Linked DNA regions of Fodinibius salicampi. The protein of the gene in region 2 binds, or shares a complex with, the protein of the main gene of each other region. Links are inferred from orthologs where the notes say so. Each region holds a gene or a part of one and is shown on either strand. Other genes may lie near its edges.

The links.
Region 1: the proteins of uvrB (region 2) and ABEB05_RS02090 are in contact, whole or in part, in a crystal structure (PDB 7EGT), measured with the Thermus thermophilus proteins. The link is inferred for Fodinibius salicampi from one-to-one orthologs. Residues at the interface, in WP_096411307.1 of Thermus thermophilus: Glu23, Leu25, Arg26, Asp27, Gly28, Glu29, Arg30, Phe31, Arg55, Glu326, Asp327, Phe328, Glu379, Ser382, Gln383, His398, Gly400, Arg401; in WP_096412145.1 of Thermus thermophilus: His654, Arg656, Phe657, Gln666, Asp668, Glu669, Lys680, Arg681, Leu682, Ser683, Lys685, Tyr686, Ala687.

The regions. Positions count from the first base shown.
Region 1 is NZ_BAABRS010000001.1:510,102-513,056, forward strand. It holds ABEB05_RS02090 (ATP-dependent helicase), read right to left. Parts: upstream 2,635-2,955; coding sequence 367-2,634; downstream 1-366. Other genes in the region: ABEB05_RS02085 (DUF5723 family protein), read right to left, coding at 1-340; ABEB05_RS02095 (valine--tRNA ligase), read right to left, coding at 2,755-2,955. UniProt on the Escherichia coli protein: A helicase with DNA-dependent ATPase activity. Unwinds DNA duplexes with 3'-5' polarity. Translocates on single-stranded DNA with 3'-5' polarity. Initiates unwinding more efficiently from a nicked substrate than double-stranded DNA.
Region 2 is NZ_BAABRS010000005.1:91,682-94,667, forward strand. It holds uvrB (excinuclease ABC subunit UvrB), read right to left. Parts: upstream 2,525-2,986; coding sequence 476-2,524; downstream 1-475. Other genes in the region: ABEB05_RS15770 (class I SAM-dependent methyltransferase), read right to left, coding at 1-407; tyrA (bifunctional chorismate mutase/prephenate dehydrogenase), read left to right, coding at 2,754-2,986. UniProt on the Escherichia coli protein: The UvrABC repair system catalyzes the recognition and processing of DNA lesions. A damage recognition complex composed of 2 UvrA and 2 UvrB subunits scans DNA for abnormalities.

The sequences.
Region 1 (2,955 bases), on a different replicon or contig from region 2:
TACCAACATACTTTTGAATATAGGGACGATATCGGTTTCGGAAATTGGTGAACTGTCCTGAAACAGTATTCGAGGATAGAATCGGGTTAATTTGCAAGGCAGCTTGTCCGATATCTAAATGCAATGTGCCCGGACGATTGGGAAGCATTAAGTTAGCTGGATTGCTGAATGCAGCTTCGCTTCCGCTAAAATATGCGATACCGCCGCCATTCAAGCCCAGGTTATTTGAAGTGAGAGAAGGTTGGGCTTTGAGCGTGTGGGTGAAAATCATGGCGATAAGCGCCCACGTGGCGATAGCTATACCTTTTTTGATCGTTTGTATGAGGAAATAATTTTTCATCTATAATATCAATATCGCCCTATAGGCTAACCAATAACCCTGAGTTTTGCTACGCGAAGCATTAATGTTTTACGCTGTTGCCGTTCTTTAAAGTAGATAACCACTTTCGTTTTTTCACCTTCACCACTTCTGCTTATAATTTTACCCTGACCAAAAATATTATGTTCCACTTTTGCTCCTACCTGAAATGGATCTTCATCGGGATTGTCATAATATACCTGAGTATTATTAGAAGACCGATTTTTCTTTTTATAAAGTGGCTTTTTCCAGTCGTATTCAATCCGAGTATCTCCGTTTTGAGACGAAGAACTATTTTTTTCAGAGAATCGATCCTTATCTTGTTTTATGGAGGATCCGGTTTCCGTACGAACAACATCTGAACTTACTTCGTCTAAGAAACGGGAACGTCTTTTTCGTTGTTCTTCACCGTATTTATAACGACTGCGGCAGTGACTAAAAAAGAGCACTTCCTGTGCTCGTGTAATAGCCACATAAAAGAGTCTCCGTTCTTCTTCAATATTGACTTCTTCATTATTTCGACTGCCCACCGGGAATAATTCTTCTTCGAGCCCCACAACAAAAACAGCCGGGAATTCCAGCCCCTTAGCTGCATGAACGGTCATCATGGTAACGGCAGGTTTCTCCTCATCGTATTTGTCGGTATCGGTAATAAGGCTAATTTCCTGTAAAAAAGAGCTTAGTGAAGCGTTGTTGTTATTTTTTTCGAAATAGGATATCGCGTTTTCAAGTTCTAAAATATTTTCGCGACGCGTCATTGACTTGGGAGAGTTTTCCTCTACCAGTGACTTCATATAGCCTGATTTTTCCAGCAGCTTTTTGGTAACATTGATGAGCTTTTCGTTATTCTTCAGGTCATTCTTAAGCTCATTGATCATGGCTACAAAATCCTTGACACTATTCTCTGCCGGTTTATAAAGATCAATCTGATCCACATTTTTTAAAACCTGCCATAAAGACTGGTTCGTGGAACGGGCGCGGGCCATGAGATCATGCAATGATTTATTGCCAATCCCCCTGGAGGGTTCATTAATGATGCGGACAAGATTAGTATCATCATCCGGATTGATAAGAAGGGTCAGATATGCCAGTACATCTTTGATCTCTTTGCGCTGATAAAATGAAAGTCCGCCTACCAACTGATAGGGAATACCCTTACGGCGGAACGTTTCCTCATAAACCCTGCTCTGATAATTCGTCCGATAGAGTATGGCGAAATCATTGTAGTCATAACCTTTCCGGGCTTTCAGTTCTTTGATATAATTCGCTACCCGATTGGCTTCATCCCGCTCATCGTAGTTGTCGAGTACCGTTATGGTATCGCCCATGTCGTTGTCGGTCCAGAGCGTTTTATCCAGCTGACTCTCATTATTTTTGATAATAGAGTCTGCCGCTTTGAGTATGGCCTGGGTAGAGCGATAATTTTGTTCCAGCGGAATCTCAACCGCATCCTCATAATCATTTTTGAAATCGAGGATATTATGAATATCAGCACCCCGGAAGGAGTAGATACTTTGGGCATCATCCCCAACCACACATAAGTTCTTATACTTTTCAGCCAGCATGTTGGTCACTTTATACTGGGCATGATTGGTATCCTGGTACTCATCAATCAAGATATATTTAAAGCGATCCTGATATTTTTCGAGCACATCTTCGTTTTTTTGAAACAGCTCGATGGGTTTGACAAGCAGGTCATCAAAGTCCATCGCATTATTGTGTTTCAGGCGTTCGACATACTGCCCGTAGATTTTGGCGGTAATATCATCAAGCGTGCTATGTACAAATTTTTCCTGGTAATGATCCGGATAGATGAGCTCATTTTTGGCATCACTGATTAGTCGCTGAATAGTACGCGGACGTATCTCTTTGGGATCGTAGTTATTTTCCCGAAGTAGCTGCTTAATGGCATTTTTAGAATCTTCCATATCGTAAATAGAATAATTGGAAGTAAAGCCAATCTTTTCTGCCTCGAAACGCAGAATTTTTGAAAAAACGGAGTGAAAAGTTCCCATCCAGAGTTTGCGTGCTTCATCCCCAATAAGCTGCTGGATACGCTCTTTCATCTCTTTGGCAGCCTTATTGGTAAACGTCAGGGCCAAAATATCATCCGGGGCTGCTTTCTGCTGCTGAATAAGATAAGCTATACGGTAGGTAAGCACACGGGTTTTGCCACTGCCAGCTCCCGCTACAATCAGTAGGGGGCCCTCGGTATGACGTACTGCCCGTTTTTGTTGTTCATTCAGATCATGTATAAAATCTGGTTCTTTTGGCATAAAAATACTAAAAACTAAATATCTTGTTGTTATTACATCTCCCGGCTGCGTAAAATAAATACGGAGTTGTCCTCCACAAGGGGGGGGCACCTTCGAAGGAATCCGATTTATCGGGAGTAATTACGAATCCAATTCGCTTAAAATTTCGCGTAGTTTCTCCAGGTCTGTTTCAGTGTCTTCTTTCTTATCGCGTTCACGCTGGACAACCTCCGCTGGTGCATTATTTACGAATCCATCGTTTTTCAACTTGCCCTCGATAGATTTCAGAAAACCTTCCAGACGGTCAATTTCTTTTTGGATACGCTCGCGTTCCTTATCCAG
Region 2 (2,986 bases):
AGATCAACACTTTGCTTGAGTACTGACTCCCTGGCATCCTCATCCAGAAAAGAAAAAGGAATACCGGATATAATATAATCGATTTTCCCAATCTGATCATCAGGTATCAATTCTTTTGCATACTCCACACTGTTATCAAACAGGGTTATCCTGGAATCGTCAATTTCCTTTAACTTACCAAAAAGAATTTCATTTGTTTCAAATAAATAAAGTTTCGACCCCGGTGTCATATGCTGTAACAGATACCGTGAAAAAACGCCGGCTCCGGCCCCATATTCCACTATATTTATATCCTGATCAAAATTAATGGGGTTGCATACCCGCCGAACACAATACTTGGAGGTTGGCGTTACCGAGGCTACATCTTTATCCTTAAAAAAACTTTTTAAATATGCTAACGTACTCATTTTTGTTAATGGTTATCCGTTATTGGTTAACTGCTTTTATTTAATAACCAATAACAATTAACTGTTCACTAAAGCTCTTCTTTCAGTTGTTCGATTTGATCACGTATGCGTGCTGCTTCTTCGAACTCCATATTTTTAGCAGCTGTTTTCATTGAATTGTGAAGGTATTCTAAAAACTCCTCCTTGTCATCAAACGTAACCTCCTTCATCGCAGGATTTGCTTTGTATTTGATCCCTTCCTCGGCCACTTTTATCATCTCCAGAGGCTCCCCGTCTTCCGTATCATCTTCATCCAGATCAAAGTTCTGTGAGGATATCAAGGCGGGATCGACCAGCGGCTTCAGCTCTTTTTCAATGGTTGTAGGAGTAATACCATGCTCCTCATTATATTCTTTCTGTATCTTGCGGCGTCTTTCCGTTTCATCAATTACCGTCTGCATGCTGTCTGTGATCTTATCAGCATAAAGGATAGCCTTGCCCTCTACATTTCGGGCAGCGCGACCGATAATCTGAAACAGGGATGTTTCCGACCGGAGAAATCCCTCCTTATCCGCATCCAAAATAGCAACCAGACTCAATTCCGGAATATCAATTCCTTCTCTCAACAAGTTAATTCCTACCAGTACATCAAAATCACCGCGCCTGAATTTAAAAAGTACTTCTACCCGTTCCATAGCGCTGAGTTCACTGTGCATATAGGCAGCAGAAATTCCCACGCTCTTGAGATACTCGCTAAGCTCCTCACTCAACCGCTTGGTAAGCGTAATACAAAGCACCCGGTGACCCTTTTCAATTCGCTCCTGAATCTGCTCTAATAAATCATCGATTTGATTATCTACCGGTCGAACTTCTATCTCCGGCTCCATCAAGCCCGTAGGTCGAACAATCTGCTCTACAAATACGCCTCCACTTTTTTCCAGCTCATAATCGCCCGGGGTTGCGCTCACGAAAATAGCCTGATTCGTAACCTCTTCCCATTCATCAAAGGTGAGCGGCCGGTTATCCAATGCGGAAGGCAGCCGAAAACCATGTTCCACTAATTCTGTTTTGCGGGATCGATCCCCCCCATACATGGCTGAAACTTGGGGCACCGTCTGGTGACTTTCATCCACTACTAATAAGAAATCATCGGGGAAATAATCGAACAGGCAATACGGACGTTCTCCCGGTTTTCGATTACTCAGATATCGCGAATAATTCTCAATACCCGAGCAATATCCAATTTCCTGCATCATTTCTATATCAAAAAGCGTACGCTGCTCCAGGCGCTTTGCTTCAAGATGTTTGCCCTCATCAGTCAGCGTGCCAATGCGCCAGTTCAATTCATCCCGGATCTGATCAATAGCTTCTTCCAGCCGGCTTTGAGTAGTCACATAGTGGGAAGCGGGATAAATGTGAAATTCCTGTACCTGCTCAATCACATTTCCTGAATCGGTATCCACAATTTCCATCTTTTCAATCTCATCGCCCCAGAATGAAATCCGCAAGCCATCTTCCGCATAAGCAGGATACAGATCCACTACGTCGCCGCGCACACGGAAGGTCCCCCGGCTAAATTCCCGATCATTGCGCGTATAATGCAGATCTACCAGATCATACAACAGCTTATTGCGGGGGATTTCCATCCCCTGCTTGAGCTTAATAATTAGTTTCTCATACTCAGAGGGAGATCCAATTCCATAGATGCAGCTTACAGAAGAGACAATAATTACATCACGCCGTCCGGACAAAAGCGAACTGGTTGCCCGTAACCGCAAGCGCTGAATTTCATCATTTATGGAAAGGTCTTTTTCAATATACTTGTCCTGCGTAGACAAATAAGCTTCCGGTTGATAGTAATCATAATAGGAAATAAAAAATTCAACCCGGTTATTCGGAAAAAAATCGCTTAACTCTCGATAAAGCTGGGCGGCCAATGTCTTATTGTGACTCATTACTAGGGTAGGACGCTCAACCTGGTCAATGACATCGGCGATTGTTCGCGTCTTTCCGGAACCGGTAATACCTAAAAGCGTCTGATATTTATCACCACTTTCTACTCCTTCTACCAGTTCTTCTATTGCATTCGGCTGGTCACCAGCCGGTGGCCATGGAGATTGTAAATCAAATTCAGACATGTGATAAATCTATTTTTCCTGTTATAAACCTGCAGGATTTAGTTTTAAAAAGCTTGTTATCTTAACATAATCATGCTTGGTTTCAGCTTTCAACTTCATCCTTTAATAAAACAAAAATACCGCATAATCATTCTGTTAAAATCCCATTTTTTTAGGGCAATTGATAGTAAAGCTTTAATTTAAGGGCGCAATCTTTTTTAACAGGTTTTAGATATTATATAATCCGCAAATGACTAAAGAAGAAAAGAAATTAGGTCCCCAACGTAACCGAATCGACGAAATTGATCGTCAACTCCTGGATCTGCTCTCGGAACGCAGCAGCATAGTTAATGAAGTAATTGAAAAGAAAATACAAAACCGCTTACCCATTTTTGCCCCCAAGCGTGAGGATGATAAAACAGAAAAATTCCGCCAGATGGCCAAAGAACGGGAACTTGATGCCGACTGGGCCGAAGATTTCCT